DNA from 3 places in the Shewanella colwelliana genome. Region 3 is predicted to be linked to each of the others. Evidence: predicted binding sites of a transcription regulator. Region 3 holds the regulator's gene; each other region holds the start of a gene.
What was found. Region 3 encodes MetJ, which represses methionine synthesis genes. Its sites were predicted from a motif close to TAGACGTCTAGACGTCTA; they were not measured.

Region 1: a site for MetJ is predicted at 2,574-2,591, ahead of serA (phosphoglycerate dehydrogenase). Genes of this name have one in related genera too.
Region 2: a site for MetJ is predicted at 3,241-3,258, ahead of BEL05_RS00995 (cystathionine beta-lyase). Genes of this name have one in related genera too.

Annotation. Positions count from the first base shown of each region.
Region 1 is NZ_MCBT01000024.1:113,343-119,737, forward strand. It holds gene BEL05_RS09175 (substrate-binding periplasmic protein) at 191-967, shown strand; gene serA (phosphoglycerate dehydrogenase) at 1,244-2,473, opposite strand; gene BEL05_RS09185 (DUF2238 domain-containing protein) at 2,640-3,242, shown strand; gene BEL05_RS09190 (response regulator transcription factor) at 3,491-4,156, shown strand; gene BEL05_RS09195 (hypothetical protein) at 4,876-5,928, shown strand; gene BEL05_RS09200 (ExeM/NucH family extracellular endonuclease) at 5,961-6,395, shown strand, end outside.
Region 2 is NZ_MCBT01000001.1:222,196-228,590, forward strand. It holds gene pdsO (sortase-associated OmpA-like protein PdsO) at 1-90, opposite strand, end outside; gene pdsR (proteobacterial dedicated sortase system response regulator) at 316-1,008, shown strand; gene pdsS (proteobacterial dedicated sortase system histidine kinase) at 1,012-3,186, shown strand; gene BEL05_RS00995 (cystathionine beta-lyase) at 3,292-4,470, shown strand; gene BEL05_RS01000 (PilT/PilU family type 4a pilus ATPase) at 4,515-5,624, opposite strand; gene BEL05_RS01005 (CreA family protein) at 5,757-6,233, opposite strand; gene yegD (molecular chaperone) at 6,251-6,395, opposite strand, start outside.
Region 3 is NZ_MCBT01000025.1:6,777-13,171, forward strand. It holds gene BEL05_RS09690 (bifunctional aspartate kinase/homoserine dehydrogenase II) at 1-526, opposite strand, end outside; gene metB (cystathionine gamma-synthase) at 546-1,712, opposite strand; gene metJ (met regulon transcriptional regulator MetJ) at 1,932-2,246, shown strand; gene BEL05_RS09705 (sulfite exporter TauE/SafE family protein) at 2,368-3,096, shown strand; gene BEL05_RS09710 (conjugal transfer protein TraF) at 3,161-4,357, opposite strand; gene BEL05_RS09715 (LysR family transcriptional regulator) at 4,553-5,452, opposite strand; gene BEL05_RS09720 (SDR family oxidoreductase) at 5,585-6,304, shown strand.

The DNA.
Region 1 (6,395 bases), on a different contig from region 3:
GTATGCCTGTCATTTGATAATAATCAGTTTGAACTGCAGGGCTGAATATGGGGGTGACAAAGATGTCGATGGCAAGGCTATGTGGTGAAAATTATGATGGTGAACATTAGCGGTTGTTGAGATACATTGAGCGCCTATACTATTTATTAATCATTAAAGTTTGGGCTCCCCTGCGATGGTCTTGAAGCAAGTGCCGCTATTGAAATTTTTATTGCCTCTATTGTGGTTGATTCCAGTATCGCTCCATTCTGCACCACTGGTTATCGCCTCCAGCGAAGGCCCACCGCATACCATTAACGATATTCATCATGGTATTGATCTCGATATTGTTGAGGCTGTACTGAACCGCCTTGGTTATGAGGTGGAGTATCAATTTATGGGGTTAAAGAGAGCGGAGCGTGAAGTCGTCACTGGACGAGTGGATGTCATGGCGCCCATTTTTATGAAATCGGATATGCCTGGTAGTTACATCTCACTGCCCATTGTTCAATATCAGCCCATGGTATTTTCGCTTAAGAGCTCAAATGTTATGCCTAAGACGATTTTGGATATGCAAGGGCATAGCGTGGTAACTTTTCAAGGCGCGCCAGGATATTTTGGTGCAGATTTTGTCAAGCTTTCTAAGGAGAGCCGCTATATGGAGCTTACCGATATGGCGACGATACCAGAGCTGTTAGTTAAGGGGCGGTATGATTATGCCGTGCTGGATAAATATATCTTTTATTATTTTTATCGTTTGAATGACAAAACAAGAGACGTCTCTCTTTTTACTGAGCATCGGTTAATCAATTCGGTTCCTGCCAGCGCAGCGTTTCATGATGTCGAGTTGAGGAATCAATTTAATCGTGAATTACCCCGCTTTATGGAAAGTGAGCAGTATAAGCAGATTTTTGAACGCTATTTAGGTGCTTCACTTTTGTCATCAGAGCCAGTCAATCACTTTAAAGTTGAAGAGTTACCCTTGTAAGCTTTTTTGTTATAAGTTAATGGTCCACAGTGTGCCCGCTCGGTAATACCAATCAGTATAAAGATGTGATCGCTCAGCGCTAATTTAGCGCTTATGAGGCAAGACCCTTAATTGCTCCTGCTTCAAGGGCATTCACAACATCCTTGTTGATAGCAACGAGTGAAGAGCATAGTTGAACTAGGGTCAAACTCGTTAACTATGGTGAGGCAGCCAAAATAAGGTATACATAAAAAACGCATCATAATGATGCGTTTTTTGTTAGCGGTCAGCGGCGGTTTAGTGCAGCAGACGCGCTCTAATTGTACCTTCGATGGCTTTCATCTCTTCGAGCGCTTCATCGGCTTTGTCTGAATCGACTTCCATTACAACGTAACCAATCTCTGCTGTGGTTTGTAGATACTGAGCTGCAATGTTGATCCCTTTTTCTGCAAACGCTTGGTTAATCTTAATTAAGATACCTGGGCGGTTGTGGTGGATATGCAGTAAGCGTGACGCATCTTTATGTTGTGCCAGTGAAACTTCAGGGAAGTTAACCGCAGTCATGGTTGAGCCATTATCCGAGTACTTAGCTAGTTTTCCAGCGACTTCAATGCCGATGTTCTCTTGGGCTTCTTGGGTGCTGCCACCCACATGAGGCGTTAAGATCACATTGTCTAAACCACGCAGTGGCGTGACAAATTCGTCATCATTCGATTTAGGTTCAACAGGGAAAACATCGATAGCGGCGCCTACAATGCGGCCACTACGAATTGCCTGTGCTAAGGCGTCAATGTCGACGACAGTGCCACGGGATGCATTAATCAGTACGCTACCTTCACGCATACTGGCTAGCTCCGCTTCAGCGATCATATCTTTGGTTTGCGGTGTTTCTGGTACATGCAAGCTCACGACATCGGCGAGAGACAGTAGTTGCTCAAGCGAGTGGATCTGCTGTGCGTTACCTAGGGGTAGCTTATCTTCAATATCAAAAAATATGACGCGCATCCCTAAGGTTTCAGCCAAAATACCTAGCTGAGTACCGATATGACCATAACCGATCACCCCTAAAGTTTTACCTCGGGCTTCATAGCTACCAGCGGCGCTTTTTAACCAACCACCACGGTGAGCTAAGGCGTTACGCTGCGGAATACCACGTAACAACATGATTATTTCGCCTAATACGAGTTCTGCTACACTGCGAGTGTTTGAGAACGGCGCGTTAAAGACGGGAATCCCCAATTTCTCAGCGGCGCTGAGATCGACCTGATTAGTACCAATACAGAAGCAACCTATGCTAACCAGTTTTTCAGCATGATTAAGCACGGCTTCCGTGAGTTGCGTACGCGATCGAATGCCCACGAAATGTGCATCTTTAATCGAAGCCATCAATTGCTCTTCGCCTAGGGACGCTTTGTGGTACTCAATATTGCTGTAACCTGCTCGTTTGAATACATCTACCGCAGATTGGTGGACGCCTTCCAACAGCAGGATCTTGATCTTATCCTTGTCCAGCGAGTGTTTCGCCATGATTTGGGTACCCTCTTCGTCGGTTGTTGCTATTATGTGGTTGTTATTTTGTTTGTTGACTGCCATCGCCTCCACAAAATAGCACCTTTTTTAGCCAGTGTGGAGGGCTAGATGGCTAAAGTTATTATTCTGATATTAAAACAATATCGTCTAAGGAGTTCCTATTTTGAATAAAAGCACTATTTGGCTCACAATTTTTTTTGCCGTGCTTATTTGGTCAGGCATAGAACCTAAGGATTCCTTTACTTGGTTTCTTGAAGTCGTTCCTGCTTTGATTGCGCTGCCGATATTATTTTTTACGCGAAAACGCTTTCCGTTAACATCGTTGGCTTACGTGCTTATTCTGATCCATGCCGTGATATTAATGGTCGGGGGCCACTACACGTATGCAGAGGTGCCGCTGTTCGATTGGATTGCTGACTGGATGGGCAGCGAGCGTAATAATTACGACAAGGTGGGGCATTTTGCGCAAGGGTTTATTCCTGCACTGTTAGCTCGTGAGGTGTTTCTACGCTTAGCAGTGGTAAAGCCTGGCGCATGGTGCCACTTCTTGGTGTGTTGTTTCGCTTTAGCACTGTCCGCATTTTATGAATTGATCGAGTGGTGGGTTGCATTGATGACAGGTGAAGATGCCGAAGCATTTTTAGGGACACAAGGTTACGTATGGGATACCCAATCGGATATGGGAATGGCTTTAGTTGGCGCAATAGCAAGTATATTGTTGCTCAGTCGCTGGCATAATCGTTTACTGGTGAATTTAAAACGCTAATCGACATGATATTTACAAACCTAATTGGCGTTGTGCATAGCTGAATTATGTTCCAAACGCTATACTCCTTATAACTATTAGTGATAACAGATATGGAGTGGCTTCGCTAATATAGGGTAGGATTTTTTGCCAGTTTTGTGGTCTTTTTGACTGAGTGACTGTCAAAAGGAGCGTAGGTTCAAATTGATAGGGATAGATATTCAATTATGTTGTTTATTAGATTCGATACTTTTCAGGGAGAGAAGTAAATGAGCAGAATCGATGAGTTAGTTTTTTTACATCAAGATAGTACCTCTTGTCACCTAGCAGTACTTGCAGAATCAATTGGGCTCAAGACGCGTGTAGTAAAACAAGTGGCAGATCTGGAGCCTGAACGGGATCATAATTGCTTCTATTTAATTGCTCAGAAAGGTGCGGCGCTCGATAGTAAAGGCGTCCCCCTAATCGTCGCGAGGTTACTGCCACATGTACCAATCGCGTTATACCAAATAGAGCGTGGTAGCTTAGATCCTGAGTCGGCGCTATTGCTTGGCGTTCGTGGGTTACTGTTTGCCGATCAGCGTATGGATCTGTTGCTGACCGGTCTGCGTAAAATGGTCAATGACGAGCTATGGTTTGATAGACCGCTAATTTCTAAAGTATTTAGGCGTTTGGTTAATCGCCAAGATAGTGGTGTCGAATTGACTCAAGATACGGTGACTATGCTACAGATGCTGACAGGGCGTGAGCGCACTGTCATCCAACTGGTGTCCAGCGGTGCAAGAAATAAAGAGATTGCCGATAAACTATGCATTAGTGAGCATACTGTTAAAGCGCATATCTCCTCTATTTTTAGAAAGACTCAATCTCGAAATCGTGTCGAACTATTACGCTGGTCTCAAGCCAATGCGTGTCATTTTGAGATCTGCTCATAGAAATTTAGCCTTGAAAAGGCCCCCATAATATAGCCCAGTTGGATAGACTCAATCATCAAGGTACGTGTCGAGGAGATTGAGAAAAGCGCTGGGCACATCCTATCAGAATGACTTCTCAGTTTGTTGTTTTTAGCATGGTGCGCTTAGAAAGGGGCACCATCAAGACTTGCATCGCCTCTTTGGCATTCTAGGCCGTTTATTATCTTTAAAAAAGCAGTTGTAAAGCTTTAAAATTGGTTTTGCTGACTCCTGTTAGTTTGTCGTAGCAGGTTAGTGATCAAAATTTAGTTTTTCATAAAAAAAAACCTCCAAATTCCCACACCACTGTATGCAAAAAATGCCACACCTTGTTCTTGCTTAAGTGTCTGATTTTTTGGCCCCTAAAACCCCCTTCTTTTTACCCTGTTCTCTAGAGTGATTAATCTAGCTCTAATTTTCTATGTTTAACAAATGCTTATACACTCCAAATGTGATTAACCCTTCTTTTTTTTGTTATGAAACTCTGCAACAATCGCAGCGCACGTTAATAGAAATTAGCGACATTATTATAAAAATGGGGTTGATATATGAAATATGTAATAAAGGTATCGGCGATTTCCTCATCGAACTCACCGCCAATCTGACTAGCCAGCAATTTTAGATATTACGAATAAACATTTTTAATTTTGAGTTTGGCCTTCAAATATAGGCTGACAAATTACTAATCGGAAGTAACAGCAATGTTAAACAAATCAACAATTGCGATCGCTATCGTCACTATGCTTAGTGCGGGTTCAGTGAACGCTGTAATACTAGATGGTGACAGTCAAGGCGACCACGTTCGCTTATATGGCGAAGTGGGCGTAGGTGGGCATTTTGATACTCATCCAGATTACAACCACGATGAGTTCTATGATACCAAAGGCTATGTCGATGATAGCTTCGCCACCATGGGCGTAACGGGTCAACGTCAACAGTTTACCTATCGTCTTGAATTAGATTACCAGCGCCGTAACTGGCTGGGTGGTGATGGTGAGTTCGAATTGGCCATCGACAAATTATACGTAGGCTATGTCTTAACTGATCAGCAGTGGGTTGAGCTCGGCTTGACTGACACTGCATTCGATGATTACGACCACTTCGGTGATTTCACCTTCAACAAATCTGTTGAGACTGGTGAAGCGGGTGACCAAGAGAATACGGTTAAATACCAAGCTGAGTTTGAAAACCTAATTTTTGGTGCTTCTTACTCATACGACGGTGAACACAAGAGTGGTGCGCTACAAGGTGACATCATTAACGGATACATGGGGTGGATGTCTGATCTGCTGTCTGTAGTCGTAGGACTAGAAACTCGTGGCGGCTCTAACGGCATCAGTAAATATGGTGAGCAGAAGCAGATAGGTTTTGGCGCACGTCTGAAACTGATGCCTGAATTATCTATCGGTGTGAATGGCTTTGTAGAAGATGAAGACTTGTCTACACGTAAGAGCGGTGATGTACACCTAGATTACCAGACTTTCCGTAACCAAGGGCTAACAGTCAGTGCCAAGTACGACCTAAATGAACACTGGGAAATCATCAGCTCTGTAAACCATGAAGAGTACGAAGGTTGGGATTTGATCGGTCCGAACTATGACTACTCTAAGCTACCTGCTGAGTATGGAAAAGAGCGTCAGTGGGCCAGTTTAGGTTTCAACTACCGTCCTGCTCGCGACATCGTGCTGTCTGTAGAAGGCCGAGTTGGCGAAGCTCCTGAAGCTGGCTATGCATACGCGCGTATCTACTTCTAGTCCGAATTGAATTCAATTTTATAGAGTTTACTATGAAAAAAAGTTTCCTATCGCTGGCTATTGCCAGCACCATCAGCATGGGCGCCTTCGCTGGCGTTGAAGACCTGCTGATCACCGAAATGACCCAGAGTACCGATGCCAATGTTGGCGCGGTTGAGATCACAAACACAGGCTCTGATGCCTTCACCTTCACCGATGAAATTACCGCTTTCCAACGCTCAGGCGGTAAGTATGATAATGAGTTGCTAAACGCTGATGCTAAGCCGTTATTGACTGGCCATACGCTTGCTCCTGGTGCAACGATGGTGGTTGTTAATAGTCGATCTAGCGAAGAGTTTCGTAACGCTATTGTGACTCAAGGTGGCACAGTTGTTGTCTCTACCTATGACAGCAGTAATAAATACAACAACCTATTTATGACCAGTGATGACGGTTTCTTCCTGAAAAATGGTGATACTGTTATCGAT
Region 2 (6,395 bases), on a different contig from region 3:
TGACGTTACTGCAACATCTGTTGCGCTATAGGCCATTGAACTACTAAGAAGAGTGCTAGTAATAAGGGCTGCAATAATCTGCTTTTTCATGTTGTTTTCCTCGATATGACAAATAACTGTTTTAGTTAAGAACCCTGAGGTTCGTTTCAATGAGGTTATTTAAACCCAATGAAGTGGCGCAGACAGGGAACAAAAAAGGCAGTTTGGGTATCAATTGTGGCAACAAAAAGGCAATTACCTTGAGGCTCTTTTTTCCAGCAATAATTGCTGTATAGTCTCAATCAATTAGTCAGTTAAGCAGTGAATGAGATAGGCATGAAACGTATCGCCATCGTTGAAGATGAAGCCGCTATCCGCGAAAATTACAAAGAGGTATTACAGCAGCAAGGCTATAGTGTACAAGCGTATGCCAACCGCCCTAGTGCGATGCAGGCCTTCAATAACCGTTTGCCAGATCTGGCCATCATAGATATTGGCTTAGAACATGAGATAGATGGCGGTTTTACCCTATGTCAATCGCTACGGGCCATGTCCAGTAGCCTGCCAATTATCTTTCTTACTGCCAGAGACAGCGACTTTGATACGGTTTGTGGTCTACGCCTTGGCGCCGATGACTACCTCAGTAAAGACGTTAGCTTCCCCCACTTAATCGCGCGCTTGGCCGCACTGTTTCGCCGCTCCGAACTACAAGGAGCTAGCGATCAACAAGATGATCTGATTGAACATGGTGATCTGACTATCGACGCTAACCGCATCCAGGTCTATTGGAAGCTACAACCCATTGAGTTAACCGTCACTGAGTTTTGGATGGTACACGCCTTAGCTAAGCGTCCAGGCCATGTTCGCAGTCGCCAAGCGTTGATGCAGGACGCTAAAATCTATGTCGATGACAGCACCATAACCTCACATGTAAAACGGATCCGTAAAAAGTTTATTGCCCAAGACTGTGAATTCGATTGTATCGACACCGTCTATGGCATGGGCTACCGTTGGGATAATCAGGGCTAAAGTATGTACCACCCTCCAATAGGCCTACGTCCAAAAGTTGCCATACTCTCGCTATTTCTGTTGTGCTTGCCATGGCTGGGATATCAATATGTATGGGAGATGGAAAAGTATCTGCGTCACGGCCAAGAAAAAACCTTAGAGGGCACCACACAAGCCTTGGCGACCGCCCTGCATGAGCGGCCAAAACTGTTCGACAAACAAGCCAGCTTTCTATCACAGGTGGAGCAAGGCCGTGATCTATACGCCTATCCCCTAGCAAGTCCTATTCAACTCGACGGCAAACTTAACGATTGGGCACCTTACCGCCACAAAAGCATCAATTACGGCTTGGCACATCAAATCTTTAAGGCCGATGAGAATGCGCCACTTAACATCAACTTTACCCATATGGTGGGCAAATATGCTGGTTACCTCTACGGCTATTTTGAAGTCACTGACGCTAATGTGGTCTACCGAGGTAAAAACAGCCTTAGCATCGACAGTAACGATCACTTGGCCATCGCCACCCTAGCGCCCGATGGTAAGTTCAGGCGCTACATTGTGGCCACAACGCAAGATGGTTGGATCAGTGCGTTTGAGCTACCAGAAGATCCCAGTTTAAAAATTCCAGTTGTCCCTGAGGTCAAAATTCAGGGTAAATGGCTAAAAACAGACCGAGGTTACAATATTGAGTTGCGAATCCCCCTAGAGATGGTGGGCAGCAAGTTAGGCTTTGCGATTGTCGATGTTAACGATAAAAAGACTCGCAAAATCGAGGCTATTGTGGGCACATCGGCTACCGATACCGTCGATAATTTAGGCACGGTATTAGTGCCTTCTCCCGAGATTGAAAGCATAGTCAAAGGGATGAGTCATAATAGCTCACGTATTTGGGTGGTCGACAAACATGGTCGAGTGTTAGCGAAATCAGGGGATATTCACACCTCCACTAATGTCTGGGCACAAGCTGCAAAAGAGACGGTAAACAACAGCTACTGGGAGAACTTTAAACAGCAATACTTGCACCCTCTCTATTATCGAATATTGACCACGCCACCAAAAAACTTCGTCGATTCACTGAAAGATTCGACCGTGTTAGAGGGCAGTCACATTCGCAAAGCCTTAGATGGGAAACTGGGGTCAACATGGCGTTTGACCCCTGACGGTAAGGCCGTTGTACTTGCCGCAGCCAGCCCAATCTGGATTGATGACACTGTCATGGGTGTCGTCATTGCCGAAGAGACGACTCATGGCATCAGAACCTTGCGCAATAAGGCATTAGAAAAACTGTTTAACGTGATCTTGACCGTGATGAGTATGGGCACCTTAGCACTATTTTTCTTCGCCTCGAGTATCTCAAGCCGTATCCGCAAACTGCGTGATGAAGCAGAACAAGCCATCGACAGTCAGGGCCGAATTAAACAAGGCATTCATGGCTCAAAAGTGCGTGATGAGATTGGCGATCTATCCCGAAGTTTTGCCAACATTGTCAGTCGGTTAGGACAATACACCCACTACTTGGAAAATATGTCATCTAGGCTATCTCATGAGCTTCGTACGCCTGTAGCCGTGGTAAGGTCGTCGCTGGAGCACCTTAATGCTCAATCTCTGCCAGCCCAACATCAAAAATATGTCGATAGAGCCCAAGAAGGGGTTAGCCGCCTCAATATGATCCTCAACAACATGAGTGAAGCCACTCGACTGGAAGAGGCGTTAACGCATGCAGACAGAGATAGCTTCCCGTTAACTAAGGTCATTTCTGGCTGTATGCAAGGCTATCAGATGACCTACACCAAGCAACAGTTTGAGTTAGTGATCACCGAAGCGCCCCTAGTCATGTCGGGGGTACCTGAATATATCGCACAATTAATGGATAAGTTGATTGCCAACGCGATTGAGTTTAGCCAAGAAAACAGTCCAATTGTGGTGAACTTACAGGCCAAGGGCCGCACAGCACAGCTTAGCGTGAGTAATACGGGTCCCGCCCTGCCTGAGAATATGAGTGAACAGATATTTGAGTCTATGGTCTCGGTCAGGCCTCAGCAGGTGCAAGACAAGCCCCACTTAGGCCTTGGGCTATATATCGCCCGCCTGATCACCGATTTTCATCACGGGGAAATTACTGCCAGTAATATTGTCCAAGATAATCAGGCGACCGGCGTCACGATTGGAATCACCCTGCCATTAAGTGCTGCATAAGTTATCCTGATCGCGTTTAACGGGGTGACAATTACTCACTTTCATTTAGCCATTTAGATGTTAAGATGGCTAAATTAGATATAGATTAGCCATGGAATCGTCACAATGAAAAAAGAGACTCAAATTGTTAGTGTTGGTCGCGATAAAAAGTGGAGCAAAGGGGTAATAAATCCCCCTGTATTTCGTGCATCGACTGTGGTATTCGATACCATGGAAGAGATGCGTTTTGCTATCCAGAATCGTGCCAATGGCGAGATGTTTTATGGCCGCCGTGGAACACCTACCCATTTTGCGTTTCAAGCCGCTATCGCCCAACTCGAAGGTGGTGAAGGCACGGCACTTTATCCATCGGGCTCCGCGGCAATTTCAGGTGCCCTGCTCTCTTTTCTTCAATCTGGCGATCATCTACTTATGGTCGATAGTGCCTATGAGCCAACCCGCGACCTATGCAATAAATTACTAAAAGGTTTTGGTATAGAAACCACCTACTACGACCCTATGATTGGTGAAGGGATCGCAGAACTCATTCGCCCAAATACTAAAGTGTTGTTTTTAGAGTCACCCGGCTCTATCACCATGGAAGTTCAGGATGTACCAACCTTAAGTAAAATCGCCCACCAGCATGGCATCGTTGTGATGCTCGACAACACATGGGCATCTCCAATCAATTCTCGTCCATTTGAGATGGGGGTAGATATCTCCATCCAAGCGGCCACCAAATATATTGTTGGCCACTCTGACGTCATGATGGGCACAGCCACTGCCAACGCAGAACACTGGGAACAACTGCGCGAGCATAGTTACCTCATGGGGCAATGTACGTCTCCAGACGATGTCTATCTTGCCAGCCGTGGTCTGCGCACGCTGGGCGTGCGCATGGCACAACATGAACAAAACGCCTTAAAGGTGGCCAACTGGTTAGCCACTCGTCCAGAAGTTGACCATCTGCGTCACCCCGCCTTTGAATCTTGCCCTGGGCACGAGTTTTTCAAACGCGACTTCAGCGCAGCCAATGGGCTGTTCTCATTTGTACTCAAAGAGGGCAACCTCAAAGCGGTAACCGCATTTGTCGAAAACATGGCGCATTTTAAAATGGGGTTTTCTTGGGGCGGGTATGAGAGCCTAATTCTTGGGGTATTTGGTATCGACAAGCTGCGTACAGCAACTCAGTGGGATAGCAGCAAACCGTTAATCCGTTTGCATATTGGTCTTGAAAACCCCGAGGATTTAATTGCCGATCTCAGCGCAGGGTTTGAACGGTTTAATCAAGTTATCGCTAAATAGTTACCACGGCGCCAAGTTAATTGGCGCCGTCACTCCATGGCAGTTTATTTATCAACATCCACATCATCATAGCGCCCTTCACTCACCGCTTTGCTGTCAAGTAGCCTAATTTGCACCTCGACATTGTGTTGCGAATCCCCATAAGCGATGGCATGCTCTTTCGTAATCCGTCTGGCTTGGTAAAGGGCCAAAACCGCATTATCGAATGTGGTGATCTCTTTTTCTAAATTACGTTCCAACGCATCACGAATTTCGTCTACTTTAGCCTGTTTAATCAGCTCTTTTATAAATGGTGTATCTCGTAAAATTTCCACCGCAGGCCAGCGTTTACCTTCAAGCCCAGGGATCAACCGCTGACATACAATCGCTCTAAGGTTGTGGGACAGATCGATGAGTAGCTGCTTATGTTGCCGCTCAGGAAAAAGATTAATCACTCTATCTAAGGTTTCTATGCTGTTGCTGGCATGGATGGTCGCTAAACAGAGATGCCCCGTTTCCGCGTAGTTAATTGCATTGCGCATGGTTGATTCATCTCTAATCTCACCGATAAGGATCACATCAGGCGCTTCTCGCATGGCACTTTTTAACGCACTATCGAAGCTTTTAGTATCTTCCCCGACCTCCCTTTGGTTAACCACAGATTTTTTATAGGTATGAATAAACTCTATCGGATCTTCAATAGTGAGAATATGTCCATGTTGTTGTGAATTACGGTGATCGATCATCGCAGCCAATGTGCTGGACTTACCCGAGCCTGTGGCACCTGCGACTAAAATTAACCCTCGCTGCAGCATCACCAGCTGCTTTAAATATTCAGGTAGATTAAGACTGTCGAGTTGCGGCGGCTCACTGCGCACCAGCCTTATCACCATAGCGACTTGATTACGTTGACGAAATATACTGACGCGAAAACGCCCGACATTCTCTATGGTGACCCCGATACTAATATCCCACTGTTGCTCGAAGGTGTGCAACTGATGGTCTTTCATTAAGGAGTATGCAAATGACTTAACCTGGGCAGCGCTTAATGCTTGCGCTTCATTTAACGGAGATGAGATGCCTTCAACTTTTATTAACACTGGAGAATCAGGGGTAAAAAACAGATCCGATGCGCCTTGTTCGACCATCAGTAAAAGATAAGATGAGATATGCATCCGTTGCTCCCCTATGACCCAGTGCAGTAACGCCGCACATTGACGGCGCGTCTACACCAAATATAGTTGAACCTCAAACGCTAAGCGATAAGTTAACCAATTGATTAAAGGCAACAAGGGCGTAAAGTGCCACTAAGGTGTTGTCACCACCTCGGCTGATTGCCACGCATTCGTTCCGTACAGGGGCACTGTAGAGATGGCATGTTTATGGCTACCGTTGGTCTCTTTAGTTGAGTAAGATAAATAGATAAGCGTTTGATTCTCTGCATCATAAATACGGCGAACCTTCAGCGCCTTAAACAGAATACTCAATGACTCCTTAAACACCACTTCACCATTTTTACTTCTATCTATACGCGCAATATCAGCCTTATCTATCGGTCCAGTTTGACGACAAGCAATGCCCATATCCGATGGATCAGCAAAATCAAGATTGGCCTCAATACGACTAATATGACAAGTTACCCCTGGTATTTTTGGGTCATCACGGGCATCGATGATCACATCTTTAGTGGTAAACATGCCAAGACTAACTTTGCCAACATCATCACCACATCCAAACAGGCTGATCATTAATCCGATGAATAAGCCTAACTTAGCGTACTTCATTTTTCTCTCCTTGAAAATCAATTAAAAACTCTCTGAGACCAACGAGTTAGACCAGCGGTCACACTACCAAAATGATCACCCACCACGATTTCAATTTCTGGGTAAATGGCAGCAATCTTATTATAAATCGCAGGACTTTTTGCCGTACCGCCAGTAACATAA
Region 3 (6,395 bases):
GGTGAGCCGCAAGCATCTGCTGCACTTTATCTTTTGACTCTTGTAGGCGGATCTGCGGCACTGCACCTTCATCGGCCACCAATAGTGTGCGCGCATCAATATCTGCCGCCGCTACACCCGATTCACGCAGTAACGCTGCCAATAAACGTGATGACCAACGCTCGCCGAAACTCACCACTTGATTACTCTGGTAATCGTTGAGCTTTTCCAGTGACAGTAAACTGGTCAGCTGCGACTTATCAGTCGATAGACGCTCACGTAGACTGCGAGCTTGTTCGTTAGATAACAGCTGTTCAATCAGGTTCTGTTGGTAACTAATGAGGACTTGAAGCTCCTCTTGCCAAAGTTGCTTACCGTCACTCAGCTCCAATAACTTATAAAGAAAATTCGTACTCTTACCCGCGGCAGAAACCACGATTAAATCATCGCTATGGCCATGAGTAAGTAGAATATGAGCTACGCGGCGGTAACAATCAGCGTCCGCTAGACTAGAACCACCAAATTTATGCAAATGACATCGTGTCATTTTTCGCTCCTCAAACCTTTTAACAACTTGCTGCAACAGCGGCATCTAGACCTAATTGAATATCGGCGACCAAATCGTCGCTATCTTCAATGCCCACTGACAATCGAATTAGAGTATCTTTAACGCCCGCTTCCGCGCGAGCTTCTGGTTCCATTGCTCTGTGGGTCATTGTAGCAGGAACCGCGACTAAGCTCTCGACTCCCCCCAGGCTTTCAGCCACAGAAAAACATTTTAACGCATCTAAAAAGGCAATAAGTTCGGCTTCGCCACCTTTTAGCTCAAAGCTGAGCATTGCACCGAAACCTTTTTGCTGTTTTGCCGCAATTTCATGCCCTGGGTGGTCGCTTAGCCCAGGATAATAAACCTTTTCAACACCAATATGGGACGTTAATACCGCCAGCACCTTTTGAGCATTGGCTTGATGCTCACGAATTCTTACGGCCAGAGTACGCAGACCACGCAGGGTTAAGTAACTGTCAAACGCAGACCCCGTTAAACCTAAGGTATTTGACCACCAATGAAGTAACTCACCCACCTCAGCGTCTTTAGCCACAACAGCCCCACCAACCACATCGCTGTGGCCATTGATATATTTGGTCGTTGAGTGGATAACAATATCTGCGCCCAACAGTAACGGCTGTTGCAAAATAGGAGAAAGGAAGGTGTTATCTACCACAACTTGAGCGCCAACGTTATGACTCGCATTGGCAATAGCCTCAATATCAACCACACGAAGCAGCGGATTAGATGGGGTTTCTAACCAGACCATTTTAGGCTGTTGCGCAATAGCGGCATCGAGGGCGGCCTGGTCAGTTTGATCTACCACGGCGAGTTTAAATGCCCCTTTCTTAGCAAGGTTGGTGAATAAGCGGTAGCTTCCGCCGTAACAATCATGAGGCACTACGAGCAGATCATCCGGACCCAGTAAACTTGTCACTAAGGTGATAGCAGCCATACCTGTACAAGTCACGACACCCGTCGCCCCTTTTTCAAGCTCGGCGATGGCATCCCCCAAAATAGATCGGGTCGGATTGCCTGAACGGCTATAATCGAAATCTCGTGGGTTTTTATGGCCATCAAAGGAGTAGTTGGTCGACAGATAAATTGGCGGAACAACCGCACCATGTTGGGTATCAGATTCGATACCTCGACGTACTGCGGCGGTGGCTAATTTTCGCTCTGTCATCTTGCACTCCTATCAATCAAATTGGTTTCATTCATCGGTAAAGATGTCTGGACGTCTAAATGTACCTAAGCTAGCCCTGACCGTCAACACATTTAGACGTTTAGACGTCCAAACATTTAGAAATCTATTTGCAATTAACAAAAATTACAGGCAATAATTTGACTGTAATTTGTAAGGGTATAAAATCTGCCCCGAATTTGAGAATTTACAGGTGAGTCGATGACTGAGTGGAATGGCGATTATATCAGCCCATATGCTGAACATGGTAAGAAGAATGAGCAGGTCAAAAAGATCACTGTCTCAATTCCTCTAAAGGTACTTAAAGTGTTAACCGATGAGCGCACTCGTCGTCAGGTTAATAACTTGCGCCATGCCACCAATAGTGAACTGTTGTGCGAAGCCTTTTTGCACGCATACACAGGTCAACCCTTACCAGATGATGAAGATCTTTCAAAAGATAAGCCTGATAGCATCCCTGCTGAAGTGAAAAAGCTCATGACCGAAATGGGCATTGAATGGGAAGAGCTAGAATAGATATCACTCGCATGAGTCGTTAGTGACAACAGCTCGAATAACAGCAACAGGGATCGCTTAGCGGTCCCTGTTTGTTTTTTCACTCGCATCACCCCGTAAGGATAACTAACACGTGACCGACATCTCCTTAGATCTTGTCACTTTTGGACTTGCCTTTATTATCATTTTCCTTGGTGCACTCACCCAAAGTCTCATTGGCTTTGGGCTTGCGGTAGTGGCATCGCCACTGCTCTATCTCGTGGATCCAAGTTTAGTGCCTGCACCTGTCATTATAATGGGGTTTTCTATCTCATTGATGACGCTATTTCGTGAGCGTAACGCATTAGAATTTAACGGCTTACAATATGCCTTACTTGGAAGGATTCCAGGCGGCTTGCTCGGTGCCTCGTTACTGCTATTCGCTCCTCAAGCGGTTCTGGGCTTAGCCATTGCCACCATTGTTGCGCTAGCCGTGCTATTAAGTTTGTTAAAATTCAGTATTCCCGTCAATCGTCGAAGTCTATTTGCCGCAGGCATAGTGTCAGGCATATTTGGCAATATTGCAGCCATTGGCGGACCGCCACTGGCAATACTGCTATCAGGTAAAGATGCCAAACAATTTCGAGCCGCACTCTCAGCCTTTTTTATCTTCAGTTCAACCATTGCATTGCTAATTTTAGCCTTGGCAGGGCTATTGACGACGTACCATTTCTACATCTCATTGCTTTTGTTGCCGGCGGTGTTGTTTGGCTATCTCGTGGCGGGACGTCTCGTTGGTCAAATCGATAAAAACAAAACACGCTCAATGACCTTAATACTTTGTTCTGTGAGCGCATTAATATTAGCGACTAAGTCATTCATAGAGCTATAAATCTCTCTTTAAAAAGCAAAAAGGCTGATAGTGAGTATCAGCCTTTGAGTCATATCCACGTTAATTAAAAATGATAGGATGTTTGAATCACACCACCAATGGCATCGTCACTGCCTACAATACCGGTAAAATCAAGATTAAAAGATTGGCCAAAGGTAAAGCCTGTGCCCACAGAATAAACATCTGTGGTGCTATCTTTCAAATCATGTCGATAACCTAAACGCACCGCTAACCAATCAGTTGCTTTCACCTCACCACCGACACGCCAATACTGGGTAGAATCAATCCCATCAAATCGTTTATGACTATTCAGGTCAACATCAGTGGTTACACTAAAGTTCGACCAATCATAGGCAACACCTGCCGTGTATAAGGCATCGATACGATAGGTAAACTGTCTGCCCAGTGATTCAACAGTATCCACTTTTTGGCTAATAAGGTTACGACCAGACAAACCAACAGTCAGGCCATCCATCGGCTGCATCGCAACACCAACGTCAAGGTTAAAGGCGGTTTCGTTGTTGCGATACTTTTCATCATCAAAGTCATCGGCATCATAATTGTTTGCACTGACAACATAGTTGTATGTGTCGATACGTTGCATTTTGGGTGAAATTCCCACAGCGATAGGCATATTAACGATCGATAGGGGAAAGCTAAGGGCAACACCCAAATCCGATACGGCGCCAGCCACGACAGCGCCCTGGGAATCTAAATCAGTCACCGCAGGAGGGTTATTGGGATCTAGGCCGTTGAGAGCATCTAAGTCACTCTGCTCAATAGCCGCCACACTCAACGCATCAAGATACGTCTTATAAAAAATAGCCATGGGCATGCGCTTAGTTGGCAGCACCACTGATAGGCCTAAACCAAAGCTCGCATAAGCATTGTCACCGTTTAACGATTCAAGATCGCCTACAAGCGCGTTGCGATAGGTATCGATAGCTGTGGTATCTCCCGAATCAATCGCAGCCTCTAAGCCATCATAGGACAGCTGCAGCGCATCGAATTTATCGGTGAAATTACTGACATTGCTGGTATCAAAGCCCAGAGCAGGTAGCATCACCACGCCACCAGCATAATGTGGCGCATGAATCGCGAGCAGCGCGGGGTTTATGAACGCAGCGCCTTCGCGATTAGAGGCTGCGACACCTGCACCGCCCATTGCATCACCGCGCGCTTCGTAAAACTGTTGTCCCGCCAATGCGGTAGACGTAACACAGCACATAGATAGAACAAGAAAAGCATTCCTCAACTTCATCCCTTCACCCCTGTCATTTATTCTTATTCTGACTGCAAAAAACCAACACAGATCGAATATAAAGATAGTCCATTGCCAGAAATTGTGGCGGATATTCCGGGTAAAAAGCAAACTATTTCGCAACATATTCTTAGCACCACACTTATCGCCATTTTCCATACTGATACGAGGTGCTAAAAATAGCGCTATTGTCATTTAAAAGTGGTGGTTAAAATACTCAGTAACAAACTTGGTAAATGCCTTCAACCGTTCAGGCTGGTAATTATCCTTGTGATAAATCAAATAAAAAGGTGAATCCGCCATAAACCAATCATCGAAAACAGGGGTGAGTTGTTGGTTGTCTAATTCGGTTTGGCAATAGAGATAGGGCAAACGCGCAATGCCATTTCCCGACAGCGCAATATTTTTCATCACACGTCCATTTTTGCAGCGTACATTGCCAACAATATCGACCTCCACCTTTTGAGTAACATCGCTTTGGTGCAAAAACTCCCAATGGCTGACCGAGCCAGAGATGCATTGGTGTCGCAGTAGATCTTTGGGATGCTGCGGAGTGCCAGCCATGGATAGGTATTTAGGCGATGCAAACACACCATTTTTAATCATCATCAGCTTACGTGCCACTAAACCTGAGTCTGCAAGAGCCCCCATTCTAAAAACCATGTCAAACTTACCCAAAACCAGATCGACTCGCTCACTGCTAAAATCGAGATTAACTGTGACCTCTGGATGAAGGTTGATAAATTCACTCACGACATTCGCCACCACCTCTTCGCCGAGAAAACCACCGACACAGTTGATATTGATATGTCCATGTAGGTTTTGCGCATTATCCATCGTCATTGCAACGGCACTGGCAATGTTATCTAACGCCGTTTTGCAGTGACTAAATAGCTGTTCTCCTTGCTCGGTGAGGCGCTGCGCTCTCGTTGTACGAGTGATCAAACTCACCCCAAGTTCCGCTTCTAGGTGAGTTAACTGCCTAGAAAGGTAAGAGCGAGAACACCCCAACAGCTCTGCGGCCGCCGTAAAACTGCCCGCCTCTGCGATAACCGTAAATGCCTTAATATCTGCGAGACTAATCTCTTGATTCATACAGACTCCCTGCCAATACCCACACAATTTGTCATTAATAGTAAACAATAAAGTTACTTGGGAACTATATATCAACAATAGTGTAGAGGCTAAACTTTGCCTCAATGAAATAATTCTTTAATGAGGTAGACAATGAAACCACTTATCGTCATAACAGGTGCATCTTCAGGGATCGGCGCAGCAATGGCACAAGCCTTTAGCGTAAAAGGTCATCCGCTATTATTGCTTGCTCGTCGCGTTGAACCAATGGAAGCACTTGGGCTAGACAATACCTTATGCATCAGTGTCGATGTGACCGATGCAACAGCGATGAAAGATGCCATTGCTAGAGCAGAAAAGGCATTTGGCCCGGTTGGTGGCTTAATCAATAATGCTGGTGTCATGTTACTCGGCGCTGCAGACGTGCAAGATCCGGCAGAATGGAGCCAAATGCTCAACATCAATGTCATGGGAGTACTCAATGGTATTCATGCGGTACTTGCTGACATGAAAGCGCGCAAAACTGGTACCATCATCAACATTAGCTCAATTGCCGGACGTAAAACCTTCCCTAACCATGCCGCTTACTGTGCAACAAAATTTGCCGTACACGCCTTAACAGAAAACATTCGTGAAGAGGTAGCCATGGATGATGTGCGTATGGTCACGATTGCGCCGGGTGCAGTTGAAACCGCCCTACTGAGCCATACCACAGATGAAGAGATCAAAGCTGGCTATCAAGAGTGGAAAGCGTTCATGGGCGGGGTGATAGAACCAACTGCCGTTGCAGATGCCGCCGTGTTTGCCTTCGAACAACCACAAAATGTTTGTGTACGTGAAATCGTTCTAGCACCTACTCGTCAACAGCCTTAATTCGGCACTCGATTTTTGCTTTGCAGCGCCCTTTAAATAGGTGTCCTACTTATTTAGAGGGTGTTTAACTACAAAAATGTGACTTAAATCC